DNA from 3 places in the Pseudomonas wenzhouensis genome. Region 2 is predicted to be linked to each of the others. Evidence: riboswitches for the same ligand, from Rfam matches in the RefSeq annotation. Region 2 holds a riboswitch; each other region holds the start of a gene.
What was found. A riboswitch is a leader RNA that binds a small molecule or an ion and turns the genes downstream of it on or off. The one in region 2 is predicted to bind cobalamin.
Positions count from the first base shown of each region.

Region 1 (4,155 bases), 1.3 Mb from region 2:
GGCTCATGGTTCAGTCACCCTGTTCTCCCCATCGATTCTCGAACAGCAGCTGATTCAAAGGTCGGGGCGTGGCCCAGCCCTCTTGCACCAGCATGGGTTTTTCATAGAAGGCATCCACCGGACCAAGGCACAGCAATGCCACCGGCTTGCTGCCGGCTGGCATCCCCAGCAGCTCGGCCAACGCCTCGGGGTCGAACAGCGATACCCAGCCCAGCCCGAGCCCTTCGGCACGCGCAGCCAGCCACAGATTCTGAATGGCGCAGGCTACCGAAGCCATATCCATTTCCGGCAAGGTGCGTCGCCCGAAGACATGTTTCTCGCGCCCCTCCATCAGCGCCACCGCCAGCAATTCTGCGCAATCGCGAATGCCCTCGACCTTCAGCCGCATGAACGCGTCGCTGCGTTCGCCCAGGGCTTCGGCGGTGCGCACCCGCTCGGCCTCCACCAGCCCATGGATCGCCTCACGCAGTTGCACATCGCGGATGCGCACGAAGCGCCAGGGCTGCATCAGGCCGACGCTCGGGGCGTGGTGAGCGGCTTCGAGCAAACGCGCCAATACCTCGGCCGGCACCTCGCCACCGTTGAAATGGCGCATATCGCGACGCTCGGCGATGACGCGGTACACCGCTGCACGCTCCTCAAGGCTGAAGGCGTGCTCGCTCATGGACGCAGCAGCGCGGCGGCCGCCTCCGGGTTGGACGGCAAGTAGAAGTGGATATAGCTGGCGGTGAGCCGTCCCAGGCGATACACCGCCTCGGCTACCGGCTTGCCATTCGGGCAGCGGCCGCGTACCAGCGGCTCGAGCGGGCTGTCCAGGCGCGAGTGATGGTAGCTATGACCACGCAGCTCGCCTTCCGGCAACGTCACTGCCTGCAGGGCCAAAGCGGTTAGCCGCGGCTGCAACGCAGCGCTGCCTGCCAGCAAGCCGAGCATGCGCCCGCTAACGCCTTGTTTGTCGCGCAGTTCATCGAGCAGATAGAGCATGCCGCCACATTCAGCCAGCAGCGGTTTGCCAGCCTGGTGATGAGCCCTAATCGCTGCGGCCATGGCCTGATTGGCTTCCAGCTCGGCCAGGTACAGCTCAGGATAACCACCGGGCAGGTATAGGCTGTCCACCTCCGGCAGCCTGCTGTCAGCCAGTGGCGAGAAGTAATGCAGCTTGGCACCGAGCGCCAGCAACAGGTCGAGATTGGCTTGATATAAAAAGGCGAACGCGGCATCACGCGCCACGCCAATACGCACATTTTTCATCAGGGGCGCAGGCTCATCGAACGGCGGCGCGGCGAAGCTCAGCGCAGGCGGCAGGTCGACGTTGGCGCTGGCGGCCAGGGCATCGGCGGCGGCGTCAAGGCGCGCATCGAGATCGGCCAGCTCAGCGGCCTGCACCAGGCCCAGATGCCGACTCGGCAGCTCCACCGCAGCGCTGCGCGGCAAGGCGCCGAACCAGCGAATGCTCGGCGGCAGCGCATCACGCAGGATCTCGCCGTGGCGTGTGCTGGCAACGCGATTGCCGAGCACGCCGGCAAAGGGCAAGTCCGGCTGAAAGGTGGCCAGGCCATGAGCCAGGGCGCCGAAGGTCTGCGCCATGGCCGCACCGTCGATCACGCCCAGCACCGGCACGCCGAAATGACGGGCCAGATCCGCCGCCGAGGGCTTGCCGTCGAACAGCCCCATCACCCCTTCGATCAGGATCAGATCGGCCTCGCCGGCGGCCTGCCACAGCAGGCGACGGCTCTCAGCCTCGCCGACCATGGCCAGATCGAGCTGGTACACCGGTGCGCCACTGGCGCGGGCGTGGATCATCGGGTCGAGAAAATCCGGGCCACACTTGAACACCCGCACCCGCCGCCCCTGGCGCGTATGCAAACGCGCCAGGGCAGCGGTGACGGTGGTCTTGCCCTGGCCGGAAGCCGGGGCGGCGATCAGCAACGCCGGACAGTGACGTGTCGTCATCAGAATTCGATGCCCTTCTGCGCCTTCACCCCGGACTTGAAGGCATGCTTGACCAGGCTCATTTCGGTGACGGTATCAGCCGCCTCGATCATCCCCGGCAAAGCGCCACGCCCAGTCACCACCACATGCTGCAGCAGCGGCCGCGCTTCGATATCCGCCAACACCGCATCCAGTTCGAGATAGCCGTGCTTGAGGGCGATATTCAGTTCATCCAGCACCACCAGGCCGACAGACTCATCGCTGAGCAGGCGCCGGGCCACCGCCCAGGCTTCCTGCGCCTTGGCGATATCACGCTGGCGATCCTGGGTTTCCCAGGTGAAGCCCTCGCCCATCACGTGGTAGCTGACTTCCTCGGGAAAACGGCGGAAGAAGGTCTCTTCGCCAGTGCTGGCCGCGCCCTTGATGAATTGCACCACACCGACCTTGATGCCATGACCCAGAGCGCGCGCAACCATGCCGAAGGCGCTGCTGCTCTTGCCCTTGCCATTGCCGCTGTGCACCAGCAGCAGGCCGTATTCGTCCTGGGCCTGGGCGATCTTCTCGTCGATCAGGGCTTTCTTGCGCTGCATGCGTGCCTTGTGGCGGGCATCGCGTTCGGCGGTCTCACTCATGCTGTGCTCCTGCACGTCAGGCACCCGCGCCGCCTGTTCAGCGAACAGTACGAACGGTCATGAGCAAAAAGATCGCGACGATCCGCATGCACTCATCCAGGCGCCAATGGCTGGTCAGGCAAGCGGAAGACGAAAAAACACGAACGCCCCGGTAGAACCGGAGCGTTGGCCGGACAACGCCCTCCGCGATGCCGTGAAACTGCGACAGGCCGGTCTCCGGGCTCGTGAGTGAACCCAAAGGTTCGGCACCGCGCCTTCCCGTGCAGTGCACAGTGGCTTTGAGCGGTGTTTGACTCACCTACCGTTGCGGGGGCAGCGCCGGCATTCGGACCGGCTTCCCTGTTTCACCCCTGCGCCATCACGGATGATGGCGCAGGGGCACCTGAAGCAAGGCGCGCAGGGTAGAGGCTGGCAGCCCTGCACGTCAACGCCGGGACGCCTCAATGCCTGGGCGTAAAGCCCGGCGGTTTACTGGCCAGCCACTCGACAAAGGTGCGCAAGCGATCATCGGCCAGCAACCGGCCCCGGTTGTTGTAGGTCAGTGCCAGCTCTTTTTCACTGAAGAGTCGGTGAATCTGGTTGTGGCAGGCACGGCACACCCAGAGCGTCGCCGTTATGCGCTGATGACGATCGAAACGCTTCTGCACATAGGGTTTGTCGTGCAGGGCCTTGGGAATCAGATGGTGACGCGTCAGCGCTACAGGTCGCGCGCACAACTCGCAGACCTCCGGCTGAGGCGGCAGGCGGATGGGCTCGACCATGACGGATCAGGGGTTACGGGCAAGCTCGGGCGTGATCACACGCTTGGCATCGAGATAGACGCGCTGCCAGTAGACATTGTCGAGGCTGTCCAGCCGTACGGTACCGCCAGTGGACGGTGCATGGACGAAACGCCCATCGCCCACGTAAATACCGGCATGGCTGACGGCGCGACCACCATTGGTGGCGAAGAACACCAGATCCCCGCTCTGCAATGCATCGCGGCGCACCGCAGGTGTACGCATGGCAATGAGTTCACGCGTCGAGCGCGGCAGGCTGATGCCGGCGGCATCACGGTAGACATAGCCGATCAGGCCGCTGCAGTCGAAGCCGCCTTCCGGGGTGTTGCCGCCGTAGCGGTAAGGTGTACCGACCAGCCCCAGCGCACGAAACAGCACATCCTCTGCGCCACCCAGGTAGGACGGCGAGGCGATTGGCGGGGTATGGACTGGCTGCGGAGAAGGTGCCCGGCTGCTGCAGGCAGCCAGCAACAGCGCAAGAGCAATGAGGGCGACACGGGTCGTGAGAGGCATTAGCGAGGCGATCCAGAGTCCAATGCGCCCTACTCTGCCCGAGTCACGACAAACGGCGCAACCCTTGGGTTACGCCATGCAACATCAGTTATGACGCTTGTCGGCAGGCGCCTGCTCTTCCACCTGAGCCAGCGCCAGCACGCGTTTGGCTTGCAGATAGCTGCGGTTCCAGTAGCTGTCATCGAGGCTATCGATACGCACACCACCACTGCGGCTACTGCTGGAATGGATGAACTGATCATCGCCCAGGTAGATGCCCGCATGGCTGACGCGGCCACGACCACGGTCATTGAACAGGA
Region 1 is NZ_CP072610.1:2,840,636-2,844,790, forward strand. It holds gene cbiB (adenosylcobinamide-phosphate synthase CbiB) at 1-7, opposite strand, end outside; gene bluB (5,6-dimethylbenzimidazole synthase) at 11-664, opposite strand; gene J7655_RS13000 (cobyrinic acid a,c-diamide synthase CobB) at 661-1,953, opposite strand; gene cobO (cob(I)yrinic acid a,c-diamide adenosyltransferase) at 1,953-2,564, opposite strand; cobalamin riboswitch at 2,755-2,965, opposite strand; gene J7655_RS13010 (hypothetical protein) at 3,005-3,325, opposite strand; gene J7655_RS13015 (C40 family peptidase) at 3,332-3,856, opposite strand; gene J7655_RS13020 (C40 family peptidase) at 3,941-4,155, opposite strand, start outside.
Region 1: linked by a shared signal. The riboswitch ahead of cobO (cob(I)yrinic acid a,c-diamide adenosyltransferase) and the one ahead of J7655_RS19275 (energy-coupling factor ABC transporter permease) in region 2 are both predicted to bind cobalamin.

Region 2 (4,155 bases):
GAAGCGTGAGTCGTTCACCAGCATGTCCAGGCCATGGCGGATGAACTGGTCGACGTAGCGGTGGTAGTTGGTCAGCAGGATCCACGGCTGTACATGACGCCAGTCGCTGCCGGTGTAGTGCTGGATGCGCTTGAGCGAAAAGTCGGTGCGCGCCGCGTCGAACAGCGCCAGCGGCAGCGGGTCGATGTTCTCCCAGTCGTACAGGCCATCGGCGGTACCGTCGGTGGCGGCGGACAGGTCAGTGCTGGGGAACACACGCGCCAGCTCGGCGGCAGTCACGCCACTGCCAGCCAGCTCATCGCCGCCCTCGACCACGTACGGGTAAGGGATGTTCTGCTGGCTGCGGCCGACCTCGACACGCAAGGTGAAGTCATTCATCAGCGGGCGCAGCTGCTCCAGCAGGTATTTACGGAAGGCCGCTGGCTGGGTCACGGTGATGGCGTAGGTGCCTGGCACCTGTACCTTGGCATAGGCGCGCACGGTGGTCGGCACCTCGCCCTGGCACAGGTAGGTCAGGCGCAATTCGGGGTAGCGGAACAGGCAGTGTTCGCTGGCATCCGGGCGGATGCGTTCCTTGAGGTAGCGCTTGAGTGCGTGGCTCAGGGCGCCGGTGGCTTCCTGATGCAGCGCGGCAAGGCGGTCGACCGCCTCTTCGGGGGTGTTGGCAATGATGAAATCATCGGAGCAGGCTTTCACAGGCATCTTCCTGGCAGAACGAACGCCCCCATCTTGCCTGCATCCTCATGGCAAAACCTAGCGCGGCGACCGAACCAGCGGCCACCGCGCACTGCATCAGACCGCCGCCTGGTGCAGACGCACGTTGAACAGCGGCCCCTGACTGAAACGCGCCAGCGCCTTGGCAGCGGCCAGCACGCCCAGGTCGACCAGCGGTTCGATCAGGATCACGCTCATGTAAGCCAGGCCGAAGCTGCCCACAGCGGCCAGGTTATCGCTGGTGAAGCCATGGCCATAGAAGGCCCAGAAGCCGACCCAGGCAACAATGCCGCCCTGGTAGGCGGTCGACAGCGCCAACGCCTGCTTGTAGGACAGGTCGACGTAGGCGGTGCCCGGCGCAACGATACGCTTGGCCAACACACTGATGGCCCACAGCGGTACCAGCAGGGTGGTGACGTTCATGCCGTACTGCGGCAGATCGAACGGCGCGAACAACAAGCCCTGCAACAGCAAGCCAGCCGCCAGACCGACGGCCGTGGCCCCCGCGCCGAACAGCAGGAGCAAGGTCGAACCGAGGATCAGATGCACCTCGGAAACCCCCACCGCATGATGCGGCAACACCTCGAAGAAGCAGAACACCAGCGCGGTGGTCAGCAGGCTGCGCAGCGCCAGGGCGGTCGCCCCGCCGTTGTCGCGAATGGCATCACGCGCCAGTTTGGCGGTCAGGCCAAAGGCACCGACTGCGGTTGCGTAGCTGAGGAAGATCTTGGCGCCTTCGACGACACCGGGTTCGATATGCATGCAAGTTCCTTGATCGCGCCCACCGCGCGACGAGTTGGAGGATCGATGGATTCGATGGCAGGTCTCCTGGCTCACGGCTTGGCACTTCGCCCGCCTTCCCGACCGAAGTCAGTGGCATCCGGGCATCGTTCGCCGCTTACAGTTGCGGGGGCAGCCAGGGAATTGGCGAGACTCGCCGCACCCTGTTCCCTTTTCATCCGCACGCACGTGCGGGCGGAACCATCGGCGGCAACCTTACTCCGCCGTTCTGACAAAAGACAGCGCTCGCCCTCGAGTCGCTACCCGACCTTGATCGCAGACCCTGGCAGATCCGTCCATTGATCCCCAACACAGAGATCGCCTGCCTACGACGCCAGCACAATCCAGCAGGACCATAACGGCGAACCCCAGGCAAAACGAAACAGCGCTCTAATTCTGCGCCTCATAAATTCCAATTTCCTGGACAGAATTTCGCCCTTGCATTCCAAGATATCGGAATAAGTCCAGAAAAATGGACAACCACTCAACACCGCAACAGCCACGCCGAACCCGTCATAAACCGCTGCGCCCCTTTATCCACAGGCCTTAGCGCACTTTCCAAGAGGGCCCAACCGCGCACTGGCACGACTCTCGCTCTGTAAACCTCAGAGGCGCGCTGGTGTATCCGCGCGCTCACGATAGAACGGCCCTGAGCCGCTAGAACAACAACAAAAGGAACCAGCCATGGGTACCCTCGGTATTCTGATTTCCCTCGCACTGTTGATGTACCTCGCCTATCGCGGCATCAACGTCCTGATCCTCGCCCCACTGCTGGCTCTGCTAGCGTTGCTGTTCGCCGGTGATGTCGGCCTGCTGCTGCTCACCTACACCCAGGTGTTCATGAAGGCCATGGGCGGCTACGTGATTCAGTTCTTCCCGTTGTTCCTGCTCGGTGCGCTGTTCGGCAAGTTGATGGACGATTCGGGGTCGGCCCGCGCCATCGCCCAGGGCATCGTCGCGAAAGTGGGCAGCGAGCGCGCGATCCTGGCCATCGTGCTGGCCTGCGGCATCCTCACTTACGGCGGCGTCTCGCTGTTCGTGGTGGCCTTCGCCGTGTACCCGATCGGCGCCGCGCTGTTCCGCGAGGCGGGCATTCCCAAGCGCCTGATCCCCGGTGCCATCGCCCTTGGCTCGTTCACCTTCACCATGACCGCGCTGCCCGGCACCCCGGCGATTCAGAACGCCATCCCCAACCCCTTCTTCGGCACCGACGCCTTCGCCGCGCCAGGTCTGGGGGTGATTGGCGGGCTGATCATGTTCGGCCTCGGTACCTGGTGGCTCACCGCGCAGTCACGCAAGATGATGGCCGCTGGTGAAGGCTACGGCGAACACCGTGACGACCCAGTCAGCGAGGAGCGCGGCAACATTCCCGGCTTCTGGCTGGCACTGCTGCCGATCTTCGTGGTGATCGCGCTGAACTTCCTGATGGCCAAGCAGATTCTGCCGAGCGTCGACACCAGCTACCTGGCCAAACCGGAATACGGCGGCCTGCAGGACGCCAAATCGCTGATCGGTATCTGGTCGATCATCGTCGCCCTCGGCGCCGCCATCGTGCTGCTGATCGCCATGCACTGGAAGCGCTGGATGGATCTGAAGAAGAGCGTCAACGACGGCGCCTTCGGCTCCATGCTGCCGATTCTCAACACCGCCGCCGAGGTGGGTTACGGCACGGTGATCGCCTCGCTGGCCGGTTTCGTGATCATCCGTGACCTGGTGCTGGGCGTCTCCAGCAACCCGCTGATCTCCGAAGCGGTGGCGGTGAACATCCTCGCCGGCATCACCGGCTCGGCCTCTGGTGGCATGTCCATCGCGCTGAAGACCCTCGGCGAGCAGTACCTGGAAATGGCCAATGCTGCCGGCATCAGCCCCGAGCTGCTGCATCGCGTCGCCGCCATGGCCTCGGGCTGCATGGACACCCTGCCGCACAACGGCGCGGTAATTTCGCTGCTGGCGATCTGCAAGCTCACTCACCGCGAATCGTACAAATTCATCTTCGTCAACACCGTGGCCTTCCCGCTGCTGGCACTGGCGGTGGTGATCACCCTGGGCACGCTGTTTGGAAGCTTCTAAGCCATAAGAGCCTTCCAGACGCTGCGCTTTCGCTCAGCAAAAGGTGTAGGCGCCAGCTTGCTGGCGATGCTTTGAACCGCATGGATCGCCAGCAAGCCGGCGCCTACATGACCCCTTCGTCACGAGTACCCGCAATGAGCAAGATCATGACCGCCGCCGCCGCCGTGGCGCGCATCCCGGACAACGCCAACCTGGCCAGCGGCGGCTTCGTCGGCATCGGCTTCGCCGAGCAGATCGCCATCGCCCTGGAACAACGCTTCGTGGCTGAACAGACGCCGCGTGACCTCACGCTGGTGTATGCCGCCGGCCAAGGCGACGGCAAGGGTCGCGGCCTCAACCACCTGGCCCATGAAGGCCTGGTACGCCGGGTGATCGGTGGCCACTGGGGGCTGGTGCCGGGCCTGCAGAAGCTGGCAGTGGATAACCGCATCGAGGCCTACAATCTGCCGCAGGGGGTGATCTCCCAGCTGTTCCGCGATATCGCTGCCGGCAAACCGGGGCAGCTGTCGCGCGTCGGTCTGGGCACCTACGTCGACCCGCGCCATGGCGGCGGCAAACTCAACGCGCGCACCACCACCGATCTGGTGCGAC
Region 2 is NZ_CP072610.1:4,124,032-4,128,186, forward strand. It holds gene amn (AMP nucleosidase) at 1-696, opposite strand, end outside; gene J7655_RS19275 (energy-coupling factor ABC transporter permease) at 793-1,476, opposite strand; cobalamin riboswitch at 1,516-1,715, opposite strand; gene J7655_RS19280 (GntP family permease) at 2,179-3,564, shown strand; gene J7655_RS19285 (acyl CoA:acetate/3-ketoacid CoA transferase) at 3,699-4,155, shown strand, end outside.

Region 3 (4,155 bases), 250 kb from region 2:
GTTTGCTGCAATTGGCGCCGGATCTGATCCTGATTGCGCCCGGTAGCGTACCGCCGGCGCAACAGGCGCAGTTGCAGCGTTTCGGTATCGAGCTGCTGAGCGTCGAACCGCGGCGTCTTGATCAACTCGGTGATGCTTACGTACGCATTGCTCAGCGAATTGGCCGCGTGCAGCAAGGCGAGCGGCTGGCTGCCGAATTTCGCGCCGAGCTGCGCGCACTGCGCCATCGCTATCGGCGCGAGCATCCCCTGACGGTGTTCTATCAGGTCTGGCATCAGCCGCTGTACACCATAGGTGGCGAGCAACTGATCGGTGATGCCTTGCAGGTGTGCGGTGCGCGCAACCTGTTCGATGATCTACCGCAGCCGGCGCCGCAGGTCAGCGTCGAGGCGGTGCTGGCGCGCGACCCGGATGTGATACTCGGCGGCAGCAATGCCGAGCTGAGCGCCTGGCAGGCCTGGCCGCAGTTGCATGCGGTGCGTGAACATCAGCTCTGGGCGGTGCCGGACAAGGGGCTGGAACGGCCCAGCCGGCAGATGCTGGGCGCCATCGAGCAGTTATGTGAGCGGATGGCGGCTGCGCGGTAGCCCCTTCAGGCGGTGCGCACGGCGCACCCTACAGCGATGCTAGGGTGCGCCGTGCGCACCGAGGTCAGAGTTGCGGCGTCCAGGTGACGGCGAATAATGCGGTGCGGCCGGCGCTGTTGTAGCCGAAACGGCCATTGGGTGTGCTGTAGGTTGCTTCTGCGTAGTCCTTGTCCAGCAGGTTATCCAGCTTCAGGCTCAGCCCGAGTTCCTCATTGGCCTGCCAGGCGGCGCGCAGGCTGAGCAGGCCATAGCCGCTCATCTCGATTTCGTTGTCGGCATCATCATAGCGACCACTGATCGCACGCCAGCCTGCGCCAAGCGACACATCGCCGAAGCGGCGGTCAAGGTCCAGACTCAGCGTGCGTTTGGCCCGGCGCAGCAGGGTATGACCGCTGTCGCGGTCACGTGGGTCGATCAGGGCCAGAGCGAGATTGCTCTGCCAGCCGAACAGCTCCTGTTGCATGGCGGCCTCGAAGCCATTGATCCGGGCTGTCTGGATGTTCTGTGGAATGAAGCTTTCGTCGAAGACGATGGCATCTTCGATTTCGGTTCGATACACGGAAGCCTGCAATGAACCTGTGTCGCTATAGCGGCTACGCCATTGCAGCTCGTAGCTTTCAGAGCGCTCGGCTTGCAGCTCGGGATTGCCATACCACGGGTCGTAGAGGTCATTGAAGGTCGGCGCACGGAAGCCTTCGCTATAGGACAGAATCAGGTCGTTGGCATTATCCAGTGGCAGGGTCAGCGCCGCGTTCCAGATGTTCTCGCTACCGAACTGCTGGTTTTTGTCGTGACGAAGCCCCAGCTCGGTCGAGAAGGTGTCGCCGATGTAGCGGTGTTGCGCGAAGGCCGCTTGGTTCCAGCGCGAGTCCTCGGCGAAGGTTGTACTGCTGTGCAGGCGATCCTCGTACCAATCAGCACCGACCAGCACTTGCTGGTTATCGGTGAGCGTCAAGGTGTTTACCCAGTTCACAGCGTCGCGATAGGTGGTGTAGGTAAAAAATGAATAGTCTGGCGCTGCCGACGAGCCATCCCCCGTTTCGCGCTGGTCTTTGCTGTGACCCAGTTCCAGGCGGCTGCTCCAGTGCTCGTTGAAGCGGCCATCGATGAACCCGGAAAGGCTGCTGAGCTGAAAGTCCGTTGTCGGTAGCAGGCCGGTAAAGACATCGTCGTATTCCACCTGCCCGCGCTGATCGAGCGCATTGAAGCCAACCTGCAGTGTTTCATCGAAGCGGTGCGAAAGATTCAGGCTGAGCGAGCGGTTACGGTAGGCGTCGTCGTCGCCATTGGCACCGAAACCGTCGCGGGTGGCGTCGATGCCGGCCGTCTCGTCCAGGGCCGCACCCAGGTGAAAGCGAGTGCGCTGGTCGCCGCCGGCCAGACCAAGGCTGCGCTGGTAAGTGCTGTCGCTGCCTGCCGCCAGGCGCGCGTAAGGCTTGAGGCTCCGGCCATCGCCCTGACGGGTGAAGATCTGAATTACCCCACCAATGGCGTCGGAGCCATACAGCGCGGAACGGGCGCCGCGTACCACTTCGATACGCTCGATCTGCTCGGGGGCGAGAAACTCCAGGCTGCTGGTGCCGCTTGAGGCTGCCGCGATGCGTTGTCCATCGACCAGTACCAGAGTCTGTGCAGTGCTTGTGCCGCGCAGAAAGACGCCCGTCTGGCTGCCGGCGCCGCCCGTGCGGACGACGCTGATACCGGGGACGCGTTCGAGCAACTCGGCGACGCTACTGACCTGCAGACGTTCGATGTCGGCCCGCTGGAATACTGTGGTGGCGGCAGTGGCCTGCGCCAGTGGTTCGGCCTGGCGCCCGGAGGTCACCACCAGAGGCTCGCTCAGATAGGGCTCGGCCGCCCATGACAGAGCGGGCGCGAGAGTAATGGCCAGGGCCAGGCGTGACAGTTTCATTTTCTTTCCTCAAAGGTCGGCAGACGTTCGAGGAGGGCAGGCGCAAGCGCGCGGACAGGCGGCGCTTGACCGTGTCGCCCTCCGCAACACCAGTCGCACCGCCTTGGCCGGTCTCCGGGCTCTCGACCCAGATCCGCCTTCCCAGGTTGCCCCAGTGGCTGTTGGACGTGGCGCAAGCACCGAGGCTTGCAGTCGATTACCGTTGCGGGGGCAGCGTCGGCATTGCTCGTGATGAGCGCACCGACTTCCCGTTTAACACTGCTTGCGCAGCGCACCCTGGCGGAACATGAATGGCGCGCACCTTAGTGTGCGCGCGTATGAATGACAAGCAAGCTCCGCTCATTCAACGATGAGCGGGCTTCATGCTCAGGCTTGCAGCAGGCTGAGACGCTCACGTACCGCACGTTCGATGCCGGCTTCGTCGAGGCCGCACTCGGCAAGCATCTGGCTCGGCTTGGCGTGCTCGACGTAGTAGTCCGGCAGGCCGAGGTGCAGCATCGGTACCTGGCGGTTCTCGGCGGCGAAAAATTCGCTGACCGCGCTGCCGGCGCCACCCATGATGCTGTTTTCCTCGAGAGTCACCAGCAGTCCATGGCTGTCTGCCAGTTCGCGCAGCAGGGCTTCGTCCAGCGGTTTGACGAAACGCATGTCGACCACGGTGGCATCCAGCGTTTCACCGACGCGCAGGGCTTCGGCCAGTTGCACGCCGAAGGCCAGCAGGGCGACGCCCTGGCCCTGACGACGCACCACCGCCTTGCCGATCTCGAGCGGCTCCAGGCCAGCATCGAGCGGCGCGTTGGGGCCGCTGCCGCGCGGGTAGCGCACGGCGGCCGGGCCGTCGAACAGGTGGCCGGTGGTGAGCATGCGGCGCAGCTCGTTCTCGTCGCTCGGGGTCATCACCAGCATGCCGGGGATGCAGCGCAGGTAGGACAGGTCGAAGCTGCCCGCGTGGGTCGGGCCGTCTTCGCCGACCAGGCCGGCGCGGTCGATGGCGAACAGCACGTCGAGGTGCTGCACGGCGACGTCGTGGATCAGTTGGTCATAGGCACGCTGGAGGAAGGTGGAGTAGATTGCCACCACCGGCTTGGCACCTTCGCAGGCCATGCCGGCCGCGAGGGTGACGGCGTGCTGCTCGGCAATGGCGACGTCGAAGTAGCGCTCGGGGAAGCGCTCGCTGAACGCCACCAGATCCGAGCCTTCCTTCATCGCCGGGGTGATGCCGACCAGGCGCGCGTCCTGCTCGGCCATGTCGCACAGCCACTGGCCGAACACGTTGGAGTATTTCGGGCCGCTGGGTTTCTTGGGCGCGGCGACGGGCGTTACCGGCTCCAGCTTGGTGATGGCGTGGTAGCCGATGGGGTCAAGCTCGGCCGGGGCGAAACCCTTGCCCTTCTTGGTCACCACATGAAGGAACTGCGGGCCGTCGAGGTCGCGCATGTTGCGTAGTGTGGTCACCAGGGTGGGCAGGTCGTGGCCGTCGATCGGGCCGACGTAGTTCCAGCCCAGTTCTTCGAACAGGGTGCCGGGCACCAGCATGCCCTTGGCGTGTTCCTCGACCTTGCGCGCGATTTCCCAGGCGCCGGGCAGGCGCGAGAGGATCTTCTTGCTGCCCTCGCGCATGCTGGCGTAGGTGCGGCTGGAGATGATCTTGGCCAG
Region 3 is NZ_CP072610.1:3,872,462-3,876,616, reverse strand. It holds gene J7655_RS18030 (cobalamin-binding protein) at 1-587, shown strand, start outside; gene J7655_RS18025 (TonB-dependent receptor domain-containing protein) at 652-2,499, opposite strand; cobalamin riboswitch at 2,588-2,793, opposite strand; gene dxs (1-deoxy-D-xylulose-5-phosphate synthase) at 2,866-4,155, opposite strand, start outside.
Region 3: linked by a shared signal. The riboswitch ahead of J7655_RS18025 (TonB-dependent receptor domain-containing protein) and the one ahead of J7655_RS19275 (energy-coupling factor ABC transporter permease) in region 2 are both predicted to bind cobalamin.